2 regions of the Aquabacter albus genome follow, and region 2 is predicted to be linked to the other one. Evidence: predicted binding sites of a transcription regulator. Region 2 holds the regulator's gene; the other holds the start of a gene.
The links. Region 2 encodes PhoB, which activates phosphate uptake and scavenging genes when phosphate is short. Its sites were predicted from a motif close to TGTCATNNANCTGTCAT; they were not measured.

Region 1 (3,821 bases), on a different contig from region 2:
GAGCGCGACGGCGTCGTCTATGCCCGCGTCTACGACACCCGCGGCCGCAGCTTCCCGAGCGTGTTCGCGGTCGGGCAGTAGCCCCCGCACCGCCCCACACGACAGTCATGCCCGGGCCTGGCCCGGGCATCCACGTATCTCTCCATTGGCATCCCCCCAGCGGAGCGCCGTAAATGGCCGGGACAAGCCCGGCCATTTACGGTCGAAAGCGGCGCAGATGGCGGCCGCCTCCTTCACTTCGCCTTCAGGAACTCGCCCACTTCCAGAAGCACGAACTCGTTGTCATCCGCCTTCTGGGGCTGGCGGCCGGCGGAGTAAGGCAGGTTGTTGTCGTTGCCGACAACGATATGGGTCGGGTCCACCACCACCACGTCCTCGATGGTGAAGAAGGGGAAGTCCAGCGTGCCGCCGGACGCGCCCTGCTTGGCCTTGCCGTTGGGGTCCTTCATGGCCATCAGGTCGATATAGCCGACCTTGCGCATGGTCTGCCCCGCCGCCTCCGGCGAGAATTCCACCTTGTAGACCCGCTTGAACTGCGCCGGCTTGCTGAAGCAGGTGGGCTCCACCTTGCCGGCCGGGCAGGCCGCGGCCTTCGTGCCTTCCAGATTGTCGCGCTCGATCACCAGAGCGGTGTTCGCATCGATCATGTTGAAGTCGCCGATGGCGTTTCCGGCCACCGCGAGCGGGTACTTCCAGAAGCGGCCGGTCCACTGGCGGCTCGGAATGTCGAATTCCAGCACCCGCAGATATTCCACGCCGCCATCAGCTTCCTTCGCCCCGTCGGCCGTGCCGAGGGGGCCTTCCAGCATCGCGTAGAGCTTGGTCTTGTCGGGCGAAAGGGCCATGCCCTCGAACCCCTTGGAGCGGAACACCTCGAACGCCACCTTGCCGCCCGGCGCGCCGGGGGTGGTGACATTGGGATGGTCGGGGGAGCGGACCACCTTGCCGTCCACCTTGGTCTCATGGACGGCCTTCACCTTGCCGGTGGCGTCGGTTTCCACCAGGAACGGGCCGAACTCGTCGCCGAACCACACGGAATCGCCCGCCACCTGGATGGACTCGATGTCGAAGTCCGCGCCGGTGAGATAGCGCGTCGTCGTGCCTTCCATGGCGATGGGGAACATCACCTTCCGGTCGGGATCGCGCAGGAAGAAGGTGTCGGTGCGGGTAATGGAGCCGGCTTTGAAGTCCATGGAGATGCGGTGGAACATCAGCATGGCGTCGCTGGAATTGGCCTTCGAGCCGAACCCGTTGTCCGTGAGGATCAGGAACCGGCCGTCGCCCTCGTTGACGATGCCGGAGAAGCCCTGCACCGGCTGGCCCTTGAACGGCAGGTTGAGGCCTGTGGCGCGCGGCGCCTCCTTGTCGGACAGGACGCTGACCGCCGGCACGGAGCCGACCTGATCGTTCCGCACCCGGTTCGCGCTGGTATATTTTCCGGAGGTGGCAAGGTCGGCCGGCGCGTCGGCCGGCGTCGGAACGAACGAGGCGGCCGGAAGGGCCACATGGCCCTCGACCGTTGCCGGATAGGCGGTTCCCTGCGCCGCGGTCAGCGCCGCGCCGGAGGCTGCGACAGCTGCAGCCGCGGCGGCGGGCGCCGGCGCCACCTGCTGGGCGGACGCAGAGAATGCAAACAGAGATGTGCCGGCTAAAAGAAGGGTGGCCAGGGAAGGAAAGTGTCGCATGGCAGTCTCCAGATTTTCCCCCGCGCCGCTCTCTTGGGGCGCGGGGATGTCACTGCGGAGACGTCTTGGCGACAGTTGGATGACCCAGCGTCAGGCGAGAAAAATCCCTTTTATCCTCAGAGCCCGATAGCTGTGGACGACACGCCGGCGCGTATCACTTCCGGCCATGCAGCCTGCCTCAGATCCACCTCAGCCTGCGGAACAGCCATCCCAGGCAAAGCGCGAAGGTCACAAGAAGGAAGGAGATGAGCCAGAAGGATTCCGGATCGTCCACGCCGGGAATGCCGCCCACATTCATGCCGAACAGACCGGAGACGAAGGTGAGCGGGGCGAACACCACCGTCACCACCGCCAGCACCAGCATGGACTTGTTCATCTGCTCGGCGCGCCGATCCACCATCTGGTCGCGGATCAGCGAGGCGCGCTCACGGATGGAATCGAGCTCTTCCGTGAAGCGCGCCACGCGGTCGGAGGCGTCGCGGATGCGGGTGCGGTCCTTGGGGCCGAGCCAGGGATCGTCCTCGGTGGAGAAATGGTTCAGCGCCTCGCGCTGGGGCGCGATGTGCCGGCGCAGCTTGATGGAGACGCGGCGCAGGATGGCGAGCTTCGGCAGGAGATCCTTGGACTCCGCGGTCTCGACCCCGTCCTCAAGCTCGTCCGCCTCGTCCATGAGGGCGGAGATCACAGTGTCGAGCCGGTCCACGAGGCGCAGGCTGAGGTCGGCCACCATCTCGCCCTGGGTGCGCGGGCATCGGGCGCGCACCAGCGCGTCCACATAATCGGCAATGGCCGAGATGGGCTCGTGCTGGAGGGTGATGATGCGCCGGGCATCGACCCACATGTGCAGGCCCAGCAACTCCTCGGGCAGGGAATTGCGCTGGAGGTTCACGGCGCGCAGCACGAGGAAGGCGCTGTCATTGAACAGCGAGCAGCGCGGCCGGCTCTCATCGTCCAGCATGCCTTCGAGGATGATGCGGTCGATGCCGCTCTGGTCCCGCAGCCAGTCCTGCGAATGCTTGGGCATGGAGCGGAAATGGAGCCAGAGGAAGCCTTCCGTCGGGTCCTTGAGCGTCTGGACCTCGTCCCACGCGAGGCGCCGGCCACCGCCGTGGCCGTCGAACATCCAGGCCTCAAGCAGGCCCTCATTATGCTGGTCCGCCATCCAACCCCCCGCGATTGGTCACGCCTTCCTGCCAGAAAGCAGGCCCCTCGGAAAGCACCAAGATGCTGTTACGCAAGGGCCTCCAGGATACGCGCCCAGCTCCGCGTGCCCTTCCTGAAGCAATTGAGGTCATACTTCTCGTTGGGTGAGTGCACGCGATCGTCATCGAGCCCGAAGCCGATGAGCAGCGTGTCCACCCCGAGGATCGCCTTGAACTGCCCGACAATGGGGATGGAGCCGCCGGAGCCGATCTCCACCGGCGCCTTGCCCCATTCCTGCTCGAGGGCGGTCGCGGCCTTCGCAAGGTCCGGGCTCTCCGGAGGCACGAGCACGGCGCGCGAGCCCTCGCCGAAGGTGAGCCTGGTCTTGCAATCCGCCGGCACCCGGGCGGCGACGAAGTCGCTGAAGCCGGCCTTGACGGCTTCGGGGTCCTGGTCGGCCACGAGACGGAACGAGATCTTCGCGGTGGCGGAGGCGGGAATGATGGTCTTGCTCCCCTGCCCCGTATAACCGCCATACATGCCGTTCACCTCCGCCGTGGGGCGGGACTGGATCATCTCGATCAGCATGCGGTCCGCCTCACCCGAGGGGACCGAGAGGCCGACGGGCCCCAGAAACGCCTCGGCCGTGAAGCCCAGCGAGGCCCACTGCTTGCGCACCGCCTCGGGCGGCTCGCGCACCGCGTCGTAGAAGCCGGGAATGGTCACGCGGCCGTCCTCATCGTGCATGTCGGCGATGATGCCGGCGAGCACATGGGTCGGGTTGCGCGCGGCGCCGCCGAACAGGCCGGAATGAAGGTCCCGGTCCGCGCCCGAGATGGTGAGCTCGCAATGCACGATGCCGCGCAGCCCGGTGGTGATGGCCGGGGTGTCGCGGTCCCACATGAGGGTGTCGCAGACGAGGGCGATTTCGGCCGAAAGCTCGCCGGCATTGGCGGTGAGAAAGGCGGGAAGGCTCGGCGAACCGCACTCCTC
Region 2 (3,821 bases):
AGGTGGCCGAGGAGCTCGACCGCGCGGTCGGCCGCATCGCCGGCGCCGTCTCCACCACCTCGGAGGAGCTCCAGGCCTCCGCCCGCGCCATGGCGGGCATGGCCGAATCCACCTCGAGCCGCTCCGACCAGGCCTCCCAGGCCGCTCAGATCGCCTCCACCATGGTGGAGACGGTGGCGGCCGCCGCGGAGGAGCTGTCCGCCTCCGTGGAGGAGATCGGCGCCCGGGTGACGGAATCCACGCGCATCACCGGCACGGCGGTTCAGGAAGCCAATGACGCGGCGAGCAAGATCTCGGCGCTGCTCGATGCCGCGCGGCGCATCGGGGACATTCTGAGCCTCATCACCAACATTGCCGGACAGACGAACCTGCTCGCCCTCAACGCCACCATCGAGGCGGCGCGGGCGGGCGAGGCGGGCCGGGGCTTCGCCGTGGTGGCGAGCGAGGTGAAGAGCCTCGCCGACCAGACGACGAAGGCGACGGCCGAGATCGAGGCGCAGATCTCCACCGTCCAGCACGCCACCGACAATGCGGCCAAGTCCATTGCCGACATTGCCAAGACCATCGGCGCGATCAGCCACATCTCCACCACCATCGCGTCCGCAGTGACCCAGCAGGCAGCGGCGACACAGGAGATCGCCCATTCCATCTCGCGCGCCTCCGACGGGGCGCGCAACGCCAACAGCAATATCGAGCAGGTGGCGCTGACGGCGGTGGAGACGGGGTCTGCGGCAACCCAGGTGCTGGAGGCGTCCTCCGAACTGTCCCGCACCTCCGCCGATCTGCGCCAGGCCACGGACAGCTTCGTCCTGCGCATCCGCGCCGCCTGATCGCACGGCCTCAGGCCACCTCCGGGTGGCCCTGGCGGTTCCGGAACGGGCAGCATCAAGGTGCCGGCCGGTGCCATGGGTGAGTATGAGTATCCTCGGCCCGGTCCGCACTGCGGACCGGGCTGGGCTTTATCCAGCCTCATCGCAGTAGCAGGCGAACGCCCTCAAAGGCCCGCCGGCATGGGGTCAAATCCACTTGTCGGAATAGCATTGCGATCCCACAGGTAGTGACCTTGCCTCCAGCCAAGAACAATCACGCTTCTGATGACAGCATTCCGCGGCCGTCAGACGTGACCGCGCTCCAAGTCTTCAGCCGAAGGGACAGCCGGCAGGTTCGCGCCACGGCCGCCCGGATCTTGGTGTGGTGTCACCGCAGAGATCTCGGGCACGTCTCTCTCGGGCCGGTGGGCGCGCTCACGCCGGCGCCGGCGCCGGGAACGGCCGGAGCCCGCGCTCAATGCGCGCGGGCGAACATTTCGTTGAAGGAATAGCCCGCCCCACGCACGGTGCGGATGGGATCCATCTGCCGGCCGCGATTGATGGCCTTGCGCAGGCGGCCCACATGCACGTCCACGGTGCGCTCGTCGATATAGACGTCCTGCCCCCAGACCCCGTCCAGCAATTGCTCGCGAGAGAAGACACGGCCCGGGCTCTGCATGAGGAATTCGAGAAGCCGGAACTCGGTCGGGCCGAGATGCACCTCGCGGCCGGCCCGGTGCACCCGGTGGGTCTCCCGGTCGAGCTCGATGTCGCCCGCCCGCAGCAGGGTGGCCACATGCTCGGGCTTGGCGCGCCGGAGCAGCGCGCGCACCCGGGCCAGCAGCTCGGGCACCGAGAAGGGCTTCACCACATAATCGTCGGCGCCGGTGGCAAGGCCGCGCACCCGCTCGGTCTCATCGCCGCGGGCGGTGAGCATGATGACGGGGAGGCGCTCGGTCTCGGGGCGCGTGCGCAACCGGCGGCACAGCTCGATGCCCGACAGGCCCGGCAGCATCCAGTCGAGGATGACGAGGTCGGGCACGCTTTCGCGCAGCCGTGTCTCGGCCTCGTCGCCGCGGATCACCGCATCGACCGCATAGCCCTCGGATTCCAGATTGTAACGGAGAAGGAGGCTCAAGGCCTCCTCATCCTCGATGATCAGGATACGTGCCGGCACTGCCCATCACCCCTGCCCAATGTCTTAGCCACTACCCTTGCACGTGTCCCGTGAACGGCACGGACGTCTCGCTGGAGATGTCCGCCTTCGGCCGCTCGTCGGACAGCACCTGGCCGGAGACCATGTAGTGGACGGTCTCGGCGATATTGGTGGCGTGATCGCCGATGCGCTCGATGTTCTTGGCGCAGAACAGGAGGTGCGTGCACACCGAGATGTTCCGTGGATCTTCCATCATATAGGTGAGGAGCTCGCGGAACAGCGACGTGTACATGGTGTCGATGCCGCTGTCGCGGCGCCACACCTCGATGGCCCGGACCTGGTCCTTGCCGGCATAGGCGTCGAGAACTTCCTTCAGCTGCTCGAGCACCAGGTCGGACATGTGCTCCACGCCGCGCACCAGCTTCTGCGGGTGGTATTCGCCTTCGATGGCGAGCACGCGCTTGCCCACATTCTTGGCAAGATCGCCGATGCGCTCCAGATCGCTGGCGATGCGGATGGCCGCCACCAGCTCGCGCAGGTCGGAGGCCACCGGCTGGCGCTTGGCGATGACGACAATCGCCTTTTCCTCGATCTCGCGCTGGATGTTGTCCACGCTGGTGTCCAGCAGGATCACCCGCTGGGCGAGGGCCGCGTCGCGGCGCATGAGGGCGTTCACCGCATCAATGACGAGGCGCTCGGCCTGGCCGCCCATCTCGACCACCTTGCGGCCGATTTCCTTCAGCTCGGCGTCGAACGCCGTAACGGTATGCTCGGACATGTCCGCGGATCCTTTGCGATCAGCCGAAGCGGCCGGTGATGTAGTCGCGGGTCTTGATCTGCTTGGGATTGGTAAAGATTACGTCCGAAGGCGCCACCTCGACCAGTTCGCCCAGATAGAAGAAGGCGGTGATGTCGGCGCAACGCGCCGCCTGCTGCATATTGTGGGTCACGATGACGATGGTGAAGTCCTGCTTCAGCTCGTCGATCAGGTCCTCGATCTTCGAGGTGGAGATGGGGTCGAGCGCGGAGGTGGGCTCGTCCAAAAGGATCACTTCCGGCTGCACCGCAATGGTGCGGGCGATGCACAGGCGCTGCTGCTGGCCGCCCGACATGCCGAGTGCGGAGGTGTGGAGGCGATCCTTGGTCTCTTCCCAGATCGCCGCCTTGCGCAGGCAGCTTTCCACACGCTCGTCCATTTTCGCCTTGTTCAGGTTCTCGTGCAGGCGCACGCCGAAGGCGATGTTGTCATAGATGGACATGGGGAACGGGGTGGGCTTCTGGAACACCATGCCGATGCGGGTGCGCACGATGGTGGGGTCCAGCTCCTTGCCGACGATGTTGACGCCGTCGAACAGCACCTGCCCCTCGGCCCGCTGGCCGGGATAGAGGTCGTACATGCGGTTGAAGATGCGCAGCAGCGTGGACTTGCCGCAACCCGAGGGGCCGATCATCGCGGTGACGCGCTTCTCGGGGATCTCGAAATTGATGTTCTTCAGGGCATGGTTCTGCCCGTAATAGAAATTGAGGTTGTCCACCTTGATCTTGGTGGGTGCCTGCACGGCGTCGGGCTTGGCGGCGACAGACGACGCGATGTTGAAGGTCGGATCCACTGCAGAAGTCATGTTCGGCCTCTTCGATCTCTGGTCTGCGGGGCCGTCGGGCGGCCCCGTCGTGATCTTGTTGGGTCCGGTGCGGCCCGTCGGGCCGCCCCGCTCACTTCGTCCGAGCCAGAACCAGCCGGGACACGATATTCAGGAGCAACACGCCGACCGTGATCAGCAGCGCGCCGGCCCAGGCAAGAGCAACCCAGTCGTCGAACGGGCTTCCGGCATACTGATAGATGGCAATGGGCAGGC

Region 1: ABLE91_RS18925 (esterase-like activity of phytase family protein) is a predicted target of PhoB. The motif match lies at 1,754-1,770, and genes of this name have one in related genera.

Annotation. Positions count from the first base shown of each region.
Region 1 covers NZ_JBDZDT010000007.1:186,219-190,039, reverse strand. The annotation lists gene ABLE91_RS18930 (ArnT family glycosyltransferase) at 1-81, shown strand, start outside; gene ABLE91_RS18925 (esterase-like activity of phytase family protein) at 234-1,685, opposite strand; gene ABLE91_RS18920 (zinc transporter ZntB) at 1,864-2,847, opposite strand; gene ABLE91_RS18915 (M20/M25/M40 family metallo-hydrolase) at 2,916-3,821, opposite strand, start outside.
Region 2 covers NZ_JBDZDT010000003.1:261,611-265,431, forward strand. The annotation lists gene ABLE91_RS07700 (methyl-accepting chemotaxis protein) at 1-830, shown strand, start outside; gene phoB (phosphate regulon transcriptional regulator PhoB) at 1,285-1,986, opposite strand; gene phoU (phosphate signaling complex protein PhoU) at 2,018-2,743, opposite strand; gene pstB (phosphate ABC transporter ATP-binding protein PstB) at 2,763-3,587, opposite strand; gene pstA (phosphate ABC transporter permease PstA) at 3,679-3,821, opposite strand, start outside.